2 regions of the Xanthomonas albilineans genome follow, and region 1 is predicted to be linked to the other one. Evidence: predicted binding sites of a transcription regulator. Region 1 holds the regulator's gene; the other holds the start of a gene.
The links. Region 1 encodes FliA, which starts transcription of late flagellar genes. Its sites were predicted from a motif close to TAAAGTTTNNCNNNCNNNGGCCGATAA; they were not measured.

Region 1 (10,486 bases):
TCGACGCCGAATCGTCCACTACCAAGATACGTGCGCTCATGCAGCGTTCTCCACAGATTTCAAATTTTCAGAAGTGTCAGGAAGGCCCAGCGATTCGCTGACCCCTAGTAGGCGTGCTGCGTCGCTGAAGGTGGCGCTGCATGCCTTGAATTCAGTGTGTTTGCCTTCTTTGCGGCGTGCATCCACGAACGCGCACAGAACCTGCACGGAAGCGGTGTGAATGCGGCGCACTTCGCCGGCGTCCAGCCGCAACACCTCGTCCGACGTCAGGAACGTGGTCAGGCGTTGTTTCAGGTCGGCGCTGGTCTCGATGCCGAGATCCTCGCCAAGTGGGACTGTGCTCATCATTACTCCGCACGAATGGTTCTATCGAAGGTAACGGCCGTCGCTTGAAAAGCTTTAGGCTGCATCTGGAAAGTGCGGTGTAGTCTGCAGTTTCTATTTATTTATTAGCTCAGTGCAACAATTGTTCAGCGTCTAGCAAGATCATCGGGTGCTGGGCAAGCCGTGCTACGCCGCGGAAAAGATGGTTGGAAATGCGGCAGATACGGGCATTGTCCGGTGGTTCGATCTGATGGTCGGTCAGGCTGGCGACGTCCTCGACGGCGGACACGCGCAGGCCCAAAGTTTCGCCACTTTCTTCCAGCACCACGACCCGCGTCTGCATGTCCATCTCGATCGGAGCCGAGCCCAGATGCAGTCCAAGATCCAGTACCGGCACCACCTGGCCGCGCAGGTTCATGATGCCTAGCATCGATGGTGGCGTGCCACGCAGTGCCAGTAGCGGCACCGGTAGTACGACTTCTTGCACTTTCAGTAGCTCCAGTGCGTAGGCCTGTTCGCCGCAGCGCAGACGTAGCCAACGGGTACTACGTTCGGTCACGCGTTCGGGGGCGGTGGCTGAGCCGTTTGGCAGGGGCGGTTGCATGAAAGCTTGTAGGTTGGGCTTTAGCCGCGTTGCGCCGGCTTTTGCGCGTTCGGCCTCGGCGCGCCGCTCCGGTGGCACCGCCATCATTGGACGCTTGACGGCACGCGCGGCGGCGGCATCGTCCTCGGCGGCAAGATCGCGCGGCGTAGTCGAGCGTTGTCGTTCCATCGACGCGACCACGTCTAGATCGGTCTGGCGGTCGGTGCTGGGTGCCTGCTGGGACATGATGCCTGCCAGTGCGGGATCGGCGTCGGCTTCGGCCAGGACCGCGGCGGCGATTTGCTCCGGAGTCGGGCCAGTTGGCGCAGGCGTCAGCGCCTGCTGGGACATGATGCCTGCCAGTGCGGGATCGGCGTCGGCCTCGGCCAGGACTGCGGCGGCGATTTGTTCGGGAGTCGGGCCAGTTGACGCAGGTGTCAGCGCCTGCTGGGACATGATGCCTGCCAGCGCGGGATCGGCGTCGGCTTCGGCCAGGACTGCGGCGGCGATTTGTTCGGGCGTCGGGCCGGCTGGCATGGGCGTTGTCGTATCGGCAAGAGGCGTTGCGGGTGGTAGCGTGGTGTTCTGCGCTGCGCTGATCGTGTCGTGCAACAGACCTTCCAGATAGTCGTCGATGATGTCTGGAGTACTCATGCGGCTTGTTCCATCTGCGTCGCGTCGTTGGCCAGCAGCCATTCCAGCGCGCGCCGATAAGCGGCCAGGCCGCGACCGGGATAGTCACCGGGAACGCCAGCGATGGTCAGTGCCTTGACGTTACAGATCTTGGTGTCTACCGGAATCGCGTCTTCCCATACCCGTTCGCCATAGCTGTCCTGCATCTGCCGCAGGGTTTCGTTGCCGGCGCGGGTACGCTTGTCGAACAGCGTCGGCAGGATCGATGCGGGCAGGGGGCGGCGACGCGAACGCTCGACCATGTCCACGGTGCGGACCATGCTGGCCAAGCCATGTAGCGCCAGTGGCTCGGCCTGGGTTGGAATGATCACGCGATCGGCAGCGGCCAGCGCGTTGATCATCAATAGGCCGAGGGTCGGCGGACAGTCGAGCAGGATGTAATCGTGCTGTCCTGCATGCCGCGCCATGGCCTGCTGCAACGCCAGGCCCAATCCTGGCTGGTTGGCGCTGCGTCGCTCCAGCGTGGCCAGCGCGGTTTGCCCGCAGACGAAGCTCAGGCGTTCGATAGCGGTGGTGTGGGCAAGCACGGACAGTTCACTGGATGGGGTGGCGAAGAGATCCACCACGCCAGCCGGTTGCGGTTCCTGCGGCACATCGAACGCTCTGGTCAGCGAAGCGTGCGGATCGAGATCGAGCATCAACACGCGGTGGCCGAGCATGGATAGGCCACGGCCTAGTGCCAGCGTACTTGTGGTTTTGCCCACGCCACCTTTTTGGTTGGCGATCGCCCAGATACGCATCAGTTCACTCCTTCAATGGCGGCAGGGACTGCCCGGTGGCTGCCGGCGTTGCCGGTGGCCGCCGTGGCGGTGGGTATCGAGGTAGTCGACGCGGCGACGGCACTGAAACGCTCTGACGTCGACGGCGCGTTGTTCGTGCCATCGCCGGAATCGGCCAGAATGACCAGCACCACGCGGCGGTTGGCATTGCGTCCGCTTGCGGTATCGTTGCTGGCGTGCGGGCGGAACTGGCCATAGCCGATCATCGACAGCCGTGAGGGTTGCAGCCCCTGGTCGGCGAACAGATGCACCACACTAGCCGCGCGCGCCGCCGAGAGTTCCCAGTTGGATGGGAACTGTGCAGTGGCGATCGGTGTGTTGTCGGTATAGCCCTCCACTCGTACGCCGTTGGGGACGCTCGCCAATATCTGCGCGAGCTGTGCCAGGGTCGCATGTGCGCTCTGATCCAGTGTTGCAGAGCCGGAGCCGAACAGGATGTCGCTGTTGATCTCTACTTCGATCCACAGCCCGGAGCGGTGCACGGTGATCAGCTTTTTCTGGATCAGTGGCGACAGTGCTGAGTCAAGTCGTTCGGCAATGCGGTCGAGCTGTTGCTGCGCGCGTCGCAGTTGCTGTTCGTCACGTAGCGCATCGGCGGGGCGTGGCAGCGATGTTGCTGGCAGCCGGTTCGGATCGAGAATGGACAGAGCCGGGCTGGATTGGATTGGCGTCGCTCGCGCGTCGCTCTGGCCTTGCAGCGGCTGTTCGCCCACTTGCACCGGGTGCATTGTCTGCGCTGTGCCACCGAAGGCTGCGTTCATCGCGTTCGCCATGACGCGATACTTGGCCGCGTTGACCGTGGACAACGCGTACATCACCACGAAAAAAGCGAGCAGCAACGTCATCAGGTCGGCGTATGGGATAGCCCATGCCTCGTGATTGGTGTGCTCGTCTTGGAAATGTTTGCGGGCCATGTGCGACTCAATGCAGGAATCCGGCCAGTTTCGCTTCGATGTTGCGCGGATTTTCGCCCTTGGCAATGGCGATCAACCCTTCGATGAGCATTTCGCGCTCGCCGCTGCTGTGCTTGATCACGCTTTTGAGTTTGCTGGCCATCGGCAGGAACAGCAAGTTGGCCGAAGCAATGCCGTAGATGGTGGCGGTGAAGGCAGCGGCGATACCCTGGCCGAGCTTGCTCGGGTCAGCGAGATTTTTCATCACTGCGATCAGCCCCAGCACCGCGCCGATGATGCCCAGAGTCGGCGCGTAGATGCCCATGCCCTCGAATACCTTGGCCGCCGCTAGATCGCGGTGCGCCTGGCCTTCCAGATCGATCTCCAACATGTGCCGTATTGCATCGGGCTCGACGCCGTCTACCAGCATCTGTAGTCCCTTGCGCACGAATGAATCCTGCTGCTGGGGCAGTTCCTGCTCCAGACCGAGCAAACCCTGGCGTCGTGCGATATTGCTCCACTCCACGATTTGTTGCAGTACCGCCTGACGGTTGTTCGGTGGCGGCTGCAGGATCCACTTCGCGATCTTGAATGCGCGCCGGAACACCATCGGCGGCGTTTGCACCAGGATTGCCGCGAAGGTCCCCACGATGACGATGACGAACGCAGCCGGCGACCACAGCGCCGAAATCCCGGCACCTTTGAGAATGCTGCCGCCGATCAGCGAAATAATCGCCAGCAGCAGGCCGATGAGACTGAGTTTGTCCATGCAGGAGGTATCGGCAAGGGAGCGGGGGACTTGATGGGCAGCCTGGATCGGAGACTTAGACGTGCCGGAACGTGAGATTACGAAAGCACAAATATTTCACTTAAAAAGTGCAAATGTCCTGGGCAGGACGTTGCGATTACATCTTCAACATCTTGCAATTTGCTTCATCAACGCGTTTGACAATGGTTTGGGCGTGGGATGCGATGCTGTCGTCCCGAGCCCTCAGCTCTTCAGGCCATCCACATCCAGAATCAATGCCAGACGGCCATCGCCGATCAGTGTGGCGCCGGCATACCCGGACAGGCCGCGCAGGGCGCGCGGTAGCGGTTTGATGACCACCTCCTCGCGACCGCGGACCTGGTCCACCACTAGGCCCATACGCGATTCGCCAGCCTGTAGCACCACGATGGTCAGCAGTGGTAGTTGTGGGGCGTCGACGTTGAGCCACTGGCGTAGGTCCACCAGTGGCAGCGTATGTGACTGCCGATCGAGTACGGCGCGGCCGTCGAACCAGCCCAGCGAGCGGCGTGGCGCATGCAGCACTTCGACCACACGCGCCAGGGGGAGTGCATAGACACTATCGCCGGCCTGCACCAGAAGGGTTGGCAAGATAGCCAGGGTCAGCGGTACGCGGATCAGAAAGCGGCTGCCGCGGCCCAGCTCGGATTGGATCTGGATTTGTCCGCTGAGTTCGCGGATACGCGACTGCACCACATCCATGCCGACGCCACGGCCGGAGATATCGGTGACTTCGGATTTGGTCGAAAACCCAGGCAGGAAGACCAGATGCAGACATTCCTCGGTACTTAGCCGTGCAGCGGCTTCCGGATCGATCAGGCCCTTTTCGCGCGCCTTGGCACGCAAGCGTTCTGGATCGATGCCGGCACCGTCGTCTTGCACTTCGATGCTGACGTAGTCGCCTTCTTGTTGTGCAGACAGGCGCACATTGCCGCCACGCGGCTTGCCGGTGGCTTCGCGTAGCGCTGGCGCCTCGATGCCGTGGTCGATCGCGTTGCGCACCAAATGGACCAGAGGATCGGCCAGTGCCTCGACCAGATTGCGGTCCAGCTCGGTGTCGGCACCAATCAGTTCCAATTCCACTTCTTTCTGCAAAGAACGGGCAACGTCGCGCGCGACCTTCGGGAAGCGCGAGAACACCTTGCCGACCGGTTGCATGCGTGTCCGCATTACCGCCGATTGCAGCCGGGCGGTGGCGATGTCCAGCGTGCTGACTGCACGATCAAGCTCTTCGTCGTGCAGGCGCGCACGCAGTGTCTTGAGTCGATTGCGCGATAGCACCAGTTCACCGATCATGTTGACGATGGCGTCCAGGCGTTTGGTGTCCACGCGCACGGTTTGTTCGGGTTCGCTCGTCTTTGCAGCCACGCTTGGCTTGGATGCCGGTGCGTTGGGTTTTGGACTTGGTGATGCGGTAAGTTGCGGTTTGGCCGCGGGCGCGGCACCGCCGTGCAGGTTGTCGAGTAGTGCTTCGAATTCGTCGTCGCTGATCAGGTCCGAATCGGCGCCAGCTCCTCCAGCGGGCATGCTGCTTTTACCGGCTGTTGCAGAAGTGGATGGCATCGCGGTTTCCTCGCCACCTGCGGCGAATTGCGCGATCAATTGTGCCGGCGCGCGTGGCGGCTCTTCGCCGCTGCTGAACGCATCCAGCATCGATTGCAGGTAGTCCAGCGATTGCTGCGCGGCGTCGAAGTGACGGGCTTCCAGCGTAGCCTGACCGGCACGGGCCATGCCCAGGGTCTCTTCGGCGGCATGGCACAACTCGACCATGGCGTTGATCGATAGGAAGCCGGCACCGCCCTTGAGGGTGTGGAAGCCCCGGAACACGGCGTTGAGCTGGTTGCTGTCATCAGGCGCCTGTTCCAGCGACACCAACTGTTCGCCTAGGCGGTCCAGGATCTCCTGGGCCTCGATGATGAAGTCGGCAGCGATGTCGTCTGATACGGCGCTCATGCGATTACAACCCCAATCCGGACAGCAGGTCGTCGGCGTCGTTTTGCGACACGCCGTGACGGTCCAGGCCAGGTAGGGCTGGGCCGGCCAAGCCGCCATCGGCTTTGCGTTCTTCCTTCGGCGGTAATCCCAGCGCGCCGAACCCTTCGTGCACACGGCGCACAATTCCTGCGACGCGGCGGATGATCTGTCCGGTCAGGTCCTGGAAGCTCTGCGCCAGAGCCATTTCGGTGAGGTTGTGGCGGATCTTGTCCAGGATCTCGCTCTGGTCGCCACTCAGGCCGCCGGCACGCAATTGTTCGGCGAGCGCACGGCATTCCTCGGCCAAATCCAAGGTACGGTGACTGGCTTGTTCGGTCATTGCCACCACGTGGTCCAGCCGCGAACAGGCGTCATCCAGTTCGCCAGCGTCGCTGGGCGCCACCGGCAGTTCGCCCAGTGCCTGGCCCAGGTCGCGCGCAAGTCGGCTCAGGCCCTGCATCATCGGGCGTGTGCGCCAGGCGGCGAGGGTGTCGATCTCCCGGCGCCAGCCGGCTTCGTCACCGCTTTCCAGTGCGTCCAGCGCACCTTGCAGGCGTTCGATCAGAGCAGTGCGTTCAGCAGTGACTTCCATCAGGCGGTTGCTCCCAGGCGCTCGAAGATCTTGCCCAACTTCTCTTCCAGCGTCTGCGCGGTGAACGGTTTGATGATGTAGCCGTTCACGCCGCACTGTGCCGCTTCGATGATCTGCTCGCGCTTGGCCTCGGCAGTGACCATCAGCACGGGTAGATGCTTGAGCTTGTCGTCGCCGCGAATGTTGCGCAGCAAATCGATGCCGGTCATGCCGGGCATGTTCCAGTCGGTGACCACGAATTCGAACGGCGCCGAGCGCAATGCGGCTAGCGCGCTGTTGCCGTCTTCTGCTTCGGCGGTGTTGGTGAAGCCAAGATCGCCAAGCAGATTTTTGACGATACGTCGCATCGTCGAAAAATCGTCCACGATCAAAATCCGCATGTTTTTGTTCACCGCTAACTCCCTAGGTTCTTATTCTTCGTCTTCCAGACCTGCGTCGGCGGCTTCGAATGCCTTCAGGCGTCCGCGCAACCGTACCGTGGCCTGACCGTGGATCTGGCACACGCGCGACTCGCTGACTCCGAGGACCGCGCCAATTTCCTTGAGATTCAATTCCTGCTCGTAGTACAGCGACAACACTAATTGTTCGCGCTCGGGTAGTTGCGCGATCGCTTTGCCAAGTTCGCGGCCGAATTCGCTGCGCTCGAGCATCTGCTGCGGATTGGGACCGCCCTTGGCGATGGTGTCCAGTTCCCCATGGTCCTCGATGCGCGATTCCAGGCTCAGTACTTGTCCGCGTGCGGCATCTTCCATCAACCGCATGTATTCGGGGAGCGGCATTTCCATCGCTGCGGCCACTTCGTTGGCGGCGGCGGCGCGACCGGTGTTTTGTTCAATCTTGCGGATCGCCGAGGCCGCGTCACGCGCGCGTCGGTGCACCGAGCGCGGCACCCAATCGCCACGGCGGATTTCGTCGATCATCGAGCCGCGGATGCGGATCGAGGCGTAGGTTTCGAACGAGGCGCCCTGGTCGGCATCGTAGCTGCGCGAGGCTTCGATCAGGCCGATCATCCCGGCCTGGATCAGGTCGTCGATCTCGACGCTGGCCGGCAGCCTTGCTGCCAGGTGATGGGCGATGCGCCGCACCAGGTCCGAGTGTTGCGCGATGTAGTCATTGGAACTGTTGCGCTGCACGGCGCGGTAGTGGGCTGCGGCGTTCATGCGGCTACTCCACGTTGGATGATGCGTTCGACGAAGAACTCGACGTTTCCGCGTGGGACAGTCGGTGCCTGCCAACGTGAAGTGCGCCGGGCGATATCGGCGATCGCCTGGGCCGAGGGGCTGGACGGGTAGGCTTTGACCACGGGCTGCTGGCGTTGCACCGCCAGTCGCAGCCAGTCGTCCTGCGGCACGCAACCGAGGTAGTTCAGCGACACGTCGCCGAGGAACTTCTCGCAGACCCGGCTGAGTTTTTCGTATAACAGGCGGCCTTCGTTGATGTCGCGGACCATGTTCGCGACGATCTGCAGCCGATCCATGCCGCGTTCGCGCGCGAGCACTTTGATCAGGGCGTAGGCGTCGGTGATCGAGGCCGGCTCGTCGCAGACCACGACGACTGCGTCCTGCGCGGCCTGGCAGAAGGTCAGCACGCTGTCGGTGATGCCGGCGGCGGTGTCGATCACCATGATATCCAGATCGCGCTGCAACTCGGAGAACACATTGACCAGGCCGACGTGTTGAGCGGGGGGCAGTTCGGCCATGTAACGGCGGCCGGAGGCTGCGGGCACCACCATCAGCCCGTTGGGCATGTCGATCAGGGCTTCTTCCAGCGTGCAACGCCCAGCGACCAGATCGGCCACCGTGAATCTAGGCGTCAAGCCCAGCAGTACATCGACGTTGGCCAGACCGAGGTCGGCGTCCAGGAGCAGGGTGCGCTTGCCCATATCGGCCAGCGCCATCGACAGATTGACCGAGATGTTGGTCTTGCCGACGCCACCCTTGCCACCGGTCACAGCGATCGTGCGCACCGGACCCAGCGGTTCGTTGCGCGTCGCCGATAGGGGAAACGCGTTGGTCAGATTGGCGTAATCACGCGACGGCATGGTTCTGCTCCGGAGTACAGGGCTTATCGGCAGCGCGCCGCAAATCTTCAAGGCGCAATACCAGGCTGGCGGCGTTGGCGCGGTGCAGGTCGTCCGGCACACGCTGTCCATCGGTCACCCAGGTGATGGGAAGGCGGTGGTCCACGACCACCGACAAGGCGCTGCCAAACCGTCCGGTTTCGTCCAGCTTGGTCAGGATGACGCCCTGTGGATCGGCGCTGGCGAACCGGCGTACGACTTCGTCCAGGTCGGAAAAATGGGCGTTGGTGGGAAGCACGAGCAACGAGCGGACGACTCGCGAGGCGCGCAACCAGTGCAGTTGCGCGGCCAGCGCACGGTCGCGCTGGCCCATGCCGGCGGTGTCGATCAGCACCAATTTGTAGTCGGCCAGACGCTGCAGCAGCTGCTGTAGCGAGGCATCGCTGTCGGCTTCGTGGACGGCGATCCCGAGCTGTCGGCCATAGCTGTGCAGTTGTTCGCGGCCACCGACGCGGACGGTGTCGGTCGTGACCAGAGCCACGTCGCGGGCGGCATTGCGCTCCAGGAAGAGAGAGGCCAGCTTGGCGATGGTCGTGGTCTTGCCGGCGCCGGTGGGGCCGATCAGGGCGATCACGCCGCCTTGCTCGAGCGGATCCAATGTCGCGATCGGCAGGCGTTTGGACAACAGGCCCAGCATCAGTCCGCGGCCGCGGTGCAGTTCCAGGTCGGCGGGAATTTGCATGACAACGTCGCGGGTGATGCCGCCGTCGAAGCCGTAGTCGTCCATTAATTCCAGCGCCTGGGCGCGTACTGGCGAACCGCGAAGGCGCTCGTCGGTGAGCCGATTCATTTCACGCTCGATCATCTGCCGCATCAGCGCCAGTTCGTCGCGTAGTTGCGTCAATTGTTCGTCGTTCTGCGGCGCCGGGAAGCTGGGAACCGCAGTGAGTGTGGTGACTGCCGGAATTTCGGCGTTCGTGATCGGGGCCTCGGGGACGAGGTTGGGCATGCTGGCTGGCGCCAGTGCCACGGCAGGTGGGGCTTCGTGCCAAGCTGTATCTGCGGCGGCGGAGATGGCGGTGGTGGCAGTGGGGAATGGTGTTGGCAGCGACACGTTGATCGGCGCGTTGCGGAACACATCCTCGGGAATGCTGCATTCTGCACTGGTCGGCGCCTGGACGGCTGTCCGTGGCGTGATCGTCGATGTCGCAGTGACGCGCTTGCCGAGCGGCAGCGCCGAGGCGGCGATGGCAGCGGGTTGTGTCAGCGACCGCTCCGACGTGGTGGCGATGGCATTGCTACGGCGCTCGCTGATCGCGGCCATCATCGCCATCGCCGAGTTGGGCCCTGCGGCTTTGTGGCGTGCGGGCCGTGGCGTTGCCGCTGCGGTGGTCGGACGTGGCGTTTCCTCTGGACGCACGGCGTCCAGGGCGCGTTGCACCAGTGCCTCGTCGTAGTTGCTGGCGGCGACGATCTCGATGCCTTCGTCGGTTCGCCGGTTGGACAGGATCACCGCATCCGGACCCTGCTCGTCGCGCACCATACGGAACGCTGTACGCATGTCGGGAGCGACGAAACGTTTGATTTTCATAGGGATACCTTGGCGCCGTGACGCGTGAGGGGGGGCGCGGGACTGAAAAATCGGCACAGACGCTGTTGTCGTTCCGAGCGGTGGTATGCGGGTGAGCAGATGTTCATATGTCCTGTCCGATTCATGCCTTTACACTTTTCCGAGTCCCAAGTGCCCGGGCCGGGTCTTTCAACTGATCGTTCCCACCAACTTCAACCGCTTGTCTTCCGGTACCTCGCTGTAGGACAGCACCGACAGCGAGGGGACGCTG
Region 2 (10,486 bases), 940 kb from region 1:
CGACATGCACGCCGACGCCGGAGCCGAGGAACAGACCGGCGCCGATCGCGCTGCCCAATCCCATCATGATCAATTGCCGCGGCCTCAGCGCATGGCGCAAGGGCACGGCGGCGGCAGGACGGACAGGCGCGGATGGATGCGGCATCGGTGCAATCGACAGGCGAAGACCCAACACGATACAACGTCGTCGCGGCGACGTGCGCATCTGGCCTGGATTGCCAAGTGAATCAGACTGCCGACACTGGCAATCGAGCCCTGCGTTGTCAGCGACGACTCAAGGCCCGCAAAGCAAACCGCGCTGTCATGCGGATTGCAGCCGCCGCCAGCCACGCACGGCACGGGCAGTGGCTACCGCCGCCACGCCGCAAGCACAGCGCATGCGGTGTGCGTTACAACGTGCGGGATGGCACCGCGTGCGGCGCCATCCCTGCATGCCAAGGCATGCTTAGAACTCCTGCCAATTCTTCTCCAGCACCGCCGCCGCGACCGGTCGCTCGCGCCGCAGGGCTACCGCCACCGGCTTGACCACCGACACCCTACCCTGCCGCGGCGGCATCGCCGCAGAGGCATCGAGCTTGAACAACGCCACCGCCTGACTCAACTCCACCGCCTGCTGCTCCATCGAACGCGCCGCAGCCGTGGCTTCTTCCACCAACGCCGCATTCTGCTGCGTGCTCTCGTCCATCTGCGTCACCGTCTGGTTCACCTGCTCGATGCCCGCCGACTGCTCCTGCGAGGCCGCCGAAATCTCGCCCATGATGTCGGTCACCCGCTGCACCGAGGACACGATCTCCTGCATCGTCTTGCCTGCCTGATCCACCAGCAACGACCCTTCCGCCACACGCGTGACCGAGTCGTCGATCAACCCCTTGATCTCCTTGGCCGCATTCGCCGAGCGCTGCGCCAACGTCCGCACTTCGGTCGCCACCACCGCAAACCCACGCCCCTGTTCGCCCGCGCGTGCCGCTTCCACCGCCGCGTTGAGCGCCAGAATATTGGTCTGGAACGCGATGCCATCGATCACGCTGATGATGTCGGCGATCTTCTTCGAGGCCGTATCGATGCCGCTCATGGTCTGCACCACCTGACTGACCACCGCACCGCCCTGCGAGGCCACCGACGCGGCACCGACAGCGAGTTGGTTGGCTTGGCGTGCATTCTCCGCGTTCTGTTTCACCGTGGAGGTCAGCTCTTCCATCGAAGCGGCCGTTTCCTCCAGGCTCGCCGCCTGCTGCTCGGTGCGCTGCGACAAGTCATCGTTGCCTGTGGCGATTTCGCTGGCGGCGGCGTTGATCGAACCGGCCGACTGCTTGATGCGCCCGACGATACTGGCCAGTTGCTCGGCCGTGGCATTGGCATCGTCGCGCATCTGCGCGAACACACCATGGAAATCGCCACGCATACGCGCGGTCAGATCCCCCGCCGCAATCGCCTGCAGCAACGCCGACAACGACTGCAGATTGCCATCTGCGGTGGACATCAGTTGATTGAGGCTCTCCACCATCACCCGGAAGTCGTACTGGAAGCGCTCGGCATCCCCGCGCGCAGCGAAGTCGCCATGCGCCGCCGAGTAAGCCAGTTGCTTGATCTGCCCGTTCATCGCCGACAGGTTTGTCTTCACTTCGTCCATGGTCTTGCTCAACACCGCTTCCTCGCCCGGCAGGCGATCCATGTCCTGACTCAGATCGCCGATCGCATAGCGCCCCATGATCTGCGCCAGCTTGGTCTTGACCGCCAGATGCGAGGACACCAGCGCATTGGTCTCGGCCGCCATCCGCCCGTAATCGCCGGGGAACGTCTGCGCATCGATACGGTGACTGACCTCGCCGGCATCGTGGCGCTTGGCCATTTCCAACTGCGCACCGATCAGGCTGCGCAATTGCTGCTGCATGCCATCCATCGCGATCAACAGCCGGCCAGTTTCGTCCTTGGCCTCGGTCCGCACGTCGTTATCCAGCTTGCCCGATGCAATCGCCTCGGCGGCACGGGTCGCGCGATTCAACGGCATGGTCAGACTGCGCGTGATCAACCAGGCCAGCAGACTGCTGACCAGCACCACGAGAGCACCACCGGCAATGAGTAAATTGCGACCACGGTCCATCGACTCGCTCGCCGAGGCATAGGCATCGCTGCTAAGTTTGGCCTGCAAATCCGCATAGGCGGCAATGGCATCCTGCCACTTCTGCACCACCGGAACGGACTTGGCCATCATCAAATCCAGCGCCGCCTCCGGTTTGTAGTTCATACCCAGATCGATGACGCGGTTATTGACCTCGACTGACATCGCCCGCGTGCGGTCGATCTCCTCCAACTTGGCACGGCTTTGCGCGTCACTGGGAATTTCACTCAACCGCTTGCGCGCTGCGAGATAGCGCGCGCGCTGCTGGACGATCACTTTGGAGAAACGGATATTGTCCTCCTGAGAGGTCGGCAACACGATATTGCGGATATTGATGGCGACGGCCGAACTCGAGTCGAGCATCTCGCTGGATGCACGTATTGCCGCAATGTTGCGATTGACAATACTATCCAACCGCCCACGCGCCTGAATGAGGGTGATAAGTCCGGCGACGACAAGCGTGCAGGAAAGTAGAATCAGGATGCCGAACGCCGTGGAGAGACGTGTACCGACGTTATAGCGTTGAAGGAAGGCGACCATGAAGGACTCTCACTGATAAGGGGAAGTACGCAATTCATCGCCCAGGAATCGCGTGAAATTCCAGCGCCTGAGTGAACTGGACCCGCATCTATACGTAAATGCAAAAATAATGGGCCAAAAATTTTTATATCTACCAACTATAGGCAAGCCAACTCACGATGCTTGACCGAGATATCGGCGCTTCTCAGGCAGACTTAATAGGCCACAGCATGGTCATTTTTACTTCATTCACAAATATAAAAAATTTATATCAGCGAAGGCGCCGAACCGAATCGGTCGATTTTCGTGAAATCCGGGTGTATGCCTGCTCCGGAAACATCCAGGTATCGCGTTGGCATCGGCACGACACGCAAGGCCGCAGGCACAGCGCATGCGGCATCCGTTACAACGTGCGGGATGGCACCGCGTGCGGCGCCATCCCTGCATGCCAAGGCATGCTTAGAACTCCTGCCAATCCTTCTCCACTGCCGCCGCCGGTCGCTCGCGCCGCAGGGCTACCGCCACCGGCTTGACCACAGACGCCACCGACGCCCTGCCCTGCCGCGGCGGCATCGCCGCAGAGGCATCGAGCTTGAACAACGCCACCGCCTGACTCAACTCCACCGCCTGCTGCTCCATCGAACGCGCCGCAGCCGTGGCTTCTTCCACCAACGCCGCATTCTGCTGCGTGCTCTCGTCCATCTGCGTCACCGTCTGGTTCACCTGCTCGATGCCCGCCGACTGCTCCTGCGAGGCCGCCGAAATCTCGCCCATGATGTCGGTCACCCGCTGCACCGAGGACACGATCTCCTGCATCGTCTTGCCTGCCTGATCCACCAGCAACGACCCTTCCGCCACACGCGTGACCGAGTCGTCGATCAACCCCTTGATCTCCTTGGCCGCATTCGCCGAGCGCTGCGCCAACGTCCGCACTTCGGTCGCCACCACCGCAAACCCACGCCCCTGCTCGCCCGCGCGTGCCGCTTCCACCGCCGCGTTGAGCGCCAGAATATTAGTCTGGAACGCGATGCCATCGATCACGCTGATGATGTCGGCAATCTTCTTCGAGGCCGTATCGATGCCGCTCATGGTCTGCACCACCTGATCGACCACCGCACCGCCCTGCGAGGCCACCGACGCGGCGCTGATAGCGAGCTGGTTGGCTTGGCGTGCATTCTCCGCGTTCTGTTTCACCGTGGAGGTCAACTCTTCCATCGAAGCGGCCGTTTCCTCCAGGCTCGCCGCCTGCTGCTCGGTGCGCTGCGACAAGTCATCGTTGCCTGTGGCGATTTCGCTGGCGGCGGCGTTGATCGAACCGGCCGACTGCTTGATGCGCCCGACGATACTGGCCAGTTGCTCGGCCGTGGCATTGGCATCGTCGCGCATCTGCGCGAACACACCATGGAAATCGCCACGCATGCGCGCGGTCAGATCCCCCGCCGCAATCGCCTGCAGCAACGCCGACAACGACTGCAGATTGCCATCTGCGGTGGACATCAGTTGATTGAGGCTCTCCACCATCACCCGGAAGTCGTACTGGAAGCGCTCGGCATCCCCGCGCGCGGCGAAGTCGCCATGCGCCGCCGAGTAAGCCAGTTGCTTGATCTGCCCGTTCATCGCCGACAGGTTTGTCTTCACTTCGTCCATGGTCTTGCTCAACACCGCTTCCTCGCCCGGCAGGCGATCCATGTCCTGACTCAGATCGCCGATCGCATAGCGCCCCATGATCTGCGCCAGCTTGGTCTTGACCGCCAGATGCGAGGACACCAGCGCATTGGTCTCGGCCGCCATCCGCCCGTAATCGCCGGGGAACGTCTGCGCATCGATACGGTGACTGACCTCGCCAGCATCGTGGCGCTTGGCCATTTCCAACTGCGCACCGATCAGGCTGCGTAATTGCTGCTGCATGCCATCCATCGCGATCAACAGCCGGCCGGTTTCGTCCTTGGCATCGGTCCGCACGTCGTTATCCAGCTTGCCCGATGCAATCGCCTCAGCGGCGCGGGTCGCGCGATTCAACGGCACAGTCAGGCTCCGCGTGATCAACCAGGCCAGCAGACTGCTGATCAGTACCACGAGAGCACCACCGGCAATGAGCAGGTTGCGCCCAAGGTCCATCGACACTTTCGCGGCCGCGTAAGCGGCGGCACCACGTTGACGTTGCCGATTCGCATACACATTGATCGCTTCCTGCCACTGCTTGGTCGCTGGATCCGCACGCGTCATCAGCACTTTAAGCGCCTCGGCGCTTTTATTGGCCAGACCCAGGTCCATCACCTGCTGATTGACCTCACGGGTGCTTGCGTAGGTGTCGTCGATCCGTTTGCGCATATCCGCCGCGACCTGTTCGGTCACCGGAATCGCGTAGAGCTTGTCGTGGATTTCAGTGTAGTAACGGCGCTGCTGTTCGATGACATCGGCGAATTGGCGATTCTCTTCATCGGTAGTGGGCAGCACGATGTTGCGCAGATTGATCGCGATCAGCGCACTGGCATTACGCATTTCGCTCATGTAATCGAGAATCTGCATTCTGCGATTGACGATGGTATCCATCATTCCACGTGCTTGACTCAACGTCATCAAGCCTGCCACGACGAGTGCGCAGGACAGCAGGATGAGAACACCGAAAGCCGAAGAAAGCCGCGTACCGACGTTATAACGTTGCAGGAACCGGATCATGAGGATGTTACCAACTAAAAAGAATGGCAGGAGTCCTGACAACGCTCGAAGATCGCGCAGCACATTGCCTGACTTACCGGCCAGGCAGGGTGGAGAGCGAAAACACGAACACGCCTCATGCCCACCGCATCGGCGGCATGCTGCGCTTGTCATCGTTGGCTGTAACGGCACATCCAGTCGCTTCTTTATGCGCAATCGAGCATATGTTTTGCCACCACTCACACAAATGAGGATGCATGTAAAGACTTGTGATTGAATTCACAATTAAATCAGAAAATTAAATTTCCATAGTGAATACCTATGGCATCGACTTGGAGTCGATGCCAGGTGATCGGCAAGCAACACGGGCCAGACCCAGTAATCGCGCACGCCATCGTGACTACGGAAAAACTGTCCCCATCCCAACGTTCGCCTCCCAGGAGGAAACAAGAAGATACATACCATGCTCAGAAGACGGGCAACGACAACTCAGGACACACCTTCGCGCACTTTGTGCCGCGTCCGTAATGCCGGCGACACCGACGAAAAAACGCGCAGAACTCAGATGACAAGCACATCGATGCCGTACCCGACGATGCCCATCGGGTAAGAGCCGCCAACAAAACTGCTGCCTCGCTCTCATGGCGGGAGCAGGGAGTGCTCGGAATCGTCATGCATCACCTTTACGGTGCGCCCCTCGCATGTGCCGTCTCCGCCCACCCAACAGCGACTCGCGACGTTTTTTAGCCAGTCCAAATGCGCACTATTCGTCTTTAGGGCAGAGTTACCGCGCTTGCGCGGTGGCGCAATGCTGCCTCAGACTCCGACCCAGCACAGGAGCCCCTCCCATCGACTCAGCTCACGCTGTCGACACGGTTGTCGCGACGGTCGGCATCAGGCAACACGTGGTCGGGATCGAGCGTCACATGCAGCACCTTCTGCGTGCTCGGCACGCGAATCTGCGGCTCGGTCTGTTGCAGCCAGGTTTCGACCGGCACGCGCTGATCCAGATGGCTGCCGTCGGCGAAATCGATGCGCAAGGTCGCCGGCATCACCAGCTTCTGCCGGCTGCGCAAGGTCACCAGCAAGCCCTTGGCCGGATCGTGATCGACATAGGTGGCAGCCTGCACGCCCATATCCAGTTGCCAGTTGTTGAAATACCAACCGCGCCACCACCAGGCCAGATCCTCGCCGGATTCGCTTTCCATCAGCCGGAAGAAATCCGACGGCGTCGGGTGCTTGTAGGCCCAGGTGGCAATGTACTTGCGAAATGCCGGATCAAAACGCGCCGGCCCCAGGATTTGTTCGCGCAGCAGCACCAGCCCCAGGGCGGCCTTGAAATAGATCAATGGATGGCGATAAGCCTCGCTGGTGGCATCGGCATGGGCGAATAACGTCGGTGCCTGCGCATCGGCCAGCAGCGGCAGGATCTCGTCCACCGGGTTACCGCCATTGGGCGCATATTCGCCGTCGCGCTTGGGCGCGTATTCGCCATGATTGAACGCGTCGGAAGCATAGACGTCGATGAAAGTGTTGAAACCTTCGTCCATGAACGCATGGCGACGCTCGTTGGAGCCGACGATCATCGGGAACCAGCCATGTCCCAGTTCATGTGCGGTGATCCAGAACAGTTGCTTGCCACCGTCGTGCATGTCCTCGAAGACGATGCCGGGATATTCCATGTCGGCGCCATGACCGCCGAGATTGACCGCAACCGGCCACGGATACGGATACCACTGCGAAAAATGTTCGATCGACGCCTTCACGAATTCGGTGGATCGGCCCCACTTGTCGGCACCCATCCCCTGCCGCGGGTACAACGACATCGCCAGCGCATGCCGACCCTGCGGCAGGTTGATGCGCGCGGCGTCCCAGACGAACGCCGGCGAGGCGGCAAACGCGACGTCGCGGGTGTGGTCCATATGGAAGCGCCAGGTCTGGGTACCGCTGGCGCTGGGTCGACTGGCCGGGTCGCCGACTTCGTCGACGCCGCGGATGGTCACGGTACGATCGCTGGCAGCGGCTTGCGCCAAGCGCCGGCGCTGCGTGGCAGTCAATACCTGCGTGGGATTCACCAGCTCGCCGGAGCCGGCAACCAGATAATTCCACGGCACCGTCACCGCGTAGTCGAAATCGCCGTATTCCAAGTAAAACTCCGCACCCAGGTAGGGTTGCGTGTCCCAGCCGCGCAGGTCGTCGTACACCGCCATGCGCGGATACCACTGTGCGATCTCGTACATGTCCCCGTCGCTCGTCGAGGTGACTGCGGTACGACCACCCCAGATGCCGGGCACGGTATAGGCATAGTCGATGTGGAGTTTGAGCGCCTTACCGCTACCGAGCGGTTGCGGCAAGTCCACGCGCATACGGGTGTCGTCGATCAGGAAGGTCGCCGGCACGCGCTTGCCGTCCTGTTCCAGTTCTACTCTGGCAATACGGTCGCCATCGGTGGTCGGTCGGTCGGCGCGCGCGGCATGCAGGCTGCGGGTACGCGCGTCGGCACGATAGAAGTTCTGGTCAAGCTGCAGCCAGAGCACATCCAGCGTATCCGGGCTGCGATTGCTGTAGGTGATGGTTTCCTGGCCTCGGAGCGTATGCGTGGCCGGGTCCAGCGTCGCTTGCAATGCGTAGTCGGCACGGTTCTGCCAATACAGTGGTCCAGGAACGCCGCCACCGCTGCGGTAGGCCGTGGCCGGCTGCGGCAATTGCAGCGGGGCGAACAGGGCGAGCGGATCGTAGGCGCTGGTCGGTGCCGGCGCTGGCGCCGCGGCACGGGCTGGGGCGAAGGCAAGGCAGGAAACACAAGCCGCGACGAAAGTCGCGCGGCGCAGAGCGTGATTCATGGGGGCGTCCGTGGGCAGGATCAGCATCCATGCTAAGCCGAATCGGCCCGAGACGGGTATGCCGGAAGGGCTGGTCGCAGCGACCGGCCGCGACCAGCACAACCCACGCCGCTCAGCCCAACAATGTCTCCAACACGGCCATACGCACCGCCACACCGTTGGCGACCTGGCGCAGCACGCACGATTGCGCGCCGTCGGCGACCTCGTCGGTGATCTCCACGCCGCGGTTGATCGGGCCCGGATGCAGCACAACAGCGTCCTTGGCCGCGCGACGCAGACGTTCGGCGTTGAGGCCGTACTGAGTGTGATACTGCTCCAGCGAGGCCACCAGGCCTTCCTCCATGCGTTCGCGCTGTAGACGCAGCATCATCACCGCGTCCACGCCCTCGATCATGGCGTCGAGGTCATCGCCGACCACGCAGCCATCCAGGGTGTCGTCGTCCGGCAGCAGCGCACGCGGGCCGCACACGCGCACCTCGCCGGCACCCAGAGTGCGTAGGGCATGCAAGTCAGAGCGCGCCACTCGCGAGTGTTTGACGTCGCCGACGATGATCAACTTGAGCTTGGAGAAATCGCCGCCCTTGGCATGGCGCAGGGTCAGCATGTCGAGCAGGCCCTGGGTCGGATGCGCACTGAGGCCATCGCCGGCGTTGATCAGCGCAGTCCCCTCGCCCGCCGCTTCGGCAAGCCGCGCGACTGCGCCGTCCTCCGGATGGCGCACGATGAAGCCGCGCACGCCCATGGCTTCCAGATTTTTCAACGTGTCGCGCGCGGTCTCGCCCTTGCGCGTTGACGAGGTGGAGGCATCGAAGTTCAGCACGTCCGCGCCCAGCCGCTGCGCGGCCAGTTGAAACGAACTACGGGTGCGCGTGGACGGCTCGAAGAACAGCGTACACACTGCGCTCCCGGCCAGCACGCTGCGCTTGCCGACCCGTCCCACCGCTGCGTCGCGGATCTGACCGGCGCGGTCCAGCAGTTGCAACAGGGTCGCACGCGGCAGTCCTTCCAACGTGAGCAAGTGACGCAGGCGTCCATGAAAATCGAGTTGCGGATGGGTCATGGCGAATCCGGGCAAACATCAGGGAAGGGAAATCGCGTCGTCGGGCGCGGCCAACCAACGCTCGACGATCACGGCGGCCGCCAGCGCGTCCAGCGCGTCGGCGTCGCGGCGGCGCTTGCGACCGGCGGCGCGGTCCACGGCGAAACGCTGGGCCGCCTCGACCGAACTGGAACGTTCGTCGACCAGCACCACCGGCAGGCAATAGCGCGCACCGAGTTCGCGGGCAAAGGCATGGGCGCGCTTGCGGTTGGGTTGATCGGCGCCGTCGAGGGTGAGCGGGTCGCCGACCACCAACCCGTGCGGGCGCCATTGGGCATGCAGGCGGTCCAACGCAGGCCAATCCGGCCCTTGCGCATGCACGTCGATCACCGCCAGTGCGCGTGCGCCGCTGCCGAAACGGCTGCCGACCGCCACGCCGATACGGCGATGGCCGACATCGAAACCTAGCACGGTCCCATCGTGGCGGAGCGTCGCGGCCCCATCGGTGCCGGAGGCGGGCGTGACAGCCTCAGGCATGCCCGCTGTAGTCGGTAAGGCGGAACAGATCCACGCCGATGCGCCCGGCCGCGCTCTGCCAACGCCGCTCCAACGGCAGCGCGAACAGCAATTCGGCATCGGCCGGCGCGGTCAGCCAACTGTTCTCGCCCAGTTCGTACTCGAGTTGGCCGGCCCCCCAGCCCGCGCAGCCCAGCGCGACCACCGCATTACGCGGCCCCTCGCCACGCGCCATCGCTTCGAGCACGTCGCGCGAGGTGGTGAGGTACAGGCCCTCGGCAAATGCCAGGCTCGAATCCCAGGGGTGCTCGCCATCGTGAATCACGAAGCCGCGTTCCGGATGCACCGGCCCGCCATTGAGTACCACCTGCTCGCGCAACGCCGCATCGATGGTCGCGATGCCCATCTGGGCCAGCACTTCGCCCAGTGTGTATTCGGAAGCGCGGTTGACCACCACGCCCATCGCGCCGTTCTCGTCGTGCTGACAGATCAGCGCCACGCTGCGCGCGAAGTTCGGATCGGACAGCGCCGGCAGCGCGATCAGCAGTTGGTTGGCAAGGGGCGTGGGCAAAGCGGACATGCGCCCATTCTATCGTCCCTGCCATGCGCGCTGCCATAATCGGCTGATCGCAATGTGCTGCAATGCCAACGGCCGTTATGCCGTCAATTGCCAGATCCACGCCAATGCCAATGACGCCGCTGGCTGACACGACGTAGCCAACGTATCGTTCCTCCCACAGCGCGGCGAACACGCGGTTGCACTCCACATGGCCCTGCGTGTCGGCAAGCTGG

Region 2: XaFJ1_RS10430 (methyl-accepting chemotaxis protein) is a predicted target of FliA. The motif match lies at 2,831-2,857, and genes of this name have one in related genera.

Annotation. Positions count from the first base shown of each region.
Region 1 covers NZ_CP046570.1:1,547,058-1,557,543, forward strand. Annotated here, with positions in the region: gene XaFJ1_RS06510 (response regulator) at 1-40, opposite strand, end outside; gene XaFJ1_RS06515 (STAS domain-containing protein) at 37-345, opposite strand; gene XaFJ1_RS06520 (chemotaxis protein CheW) at 455-1,561, opposite strand; gene XaFJ1_RS06525 (ParA family protein) at 1,558-2,340, opposite strand; gene motD (flagellar motor protein MotD) at 2,340-3,293, opposite strand; gene XaFJ1_RS06535 (flagellar motor protein) at 3,301-4,041, opposite strand; gene XaFJ1_RS06540 (chemotaxis protein CheA) at 4,264-6,012, opposite strand; gene XaFJ1_RS06545 (protein phosphatase CheZ) at 6,017-6,625, opposite strand; gene cheY (chemotaxis response regulator CheY) at 6,625-7,017, opposite strand; gene XaFJ1_RS06555 (RNA polymerase sigma factor FliA) at 7,036-7,785, opposite strand; gene XaFJ1_RS06560 (P-loop NTPase) at 7,782-8,666, opposite strand; gene flhF (flagellar biosynthesis GTPase FlhF) at 8,653-10,236, opposite strand; gene flhA (flagellar biosynthesis protein FlhA) at 10,405-10,486, opposite strand, start outside.
Region 2 covers NZ_CP046570.1:2,484,009-2,494,494, forward strand. Annotated here, with positions in the region: gene XaFJ1_RS10425 (amino acid permease) at 1-145, opposite strand, end outside; gene XaFJ1_RS10430 (methyl-accepting chemotaxis protein) at 446-2,659, opposite strand; gene XaFJ1_RS10435 (methyl-accepting chemotaxis protein) at 3,098-5,317, opposite strand; gene XaFJ1_RS10440 (M1 family metallopeptidase) at 6,151-8,139, opposite strand; gene XaFJ1_RS10445 (aspartate carbamoyltransferase catalytic subunit) at 8,252-9,199, opposite strand; gene ruvX (Holliday junction resolvase RuvX) at 9,218-9,715, opposite strand; gene XaFJ1_RS10455 (YqgE/AlgH family protein) at 9,708-10,274, opposite strand.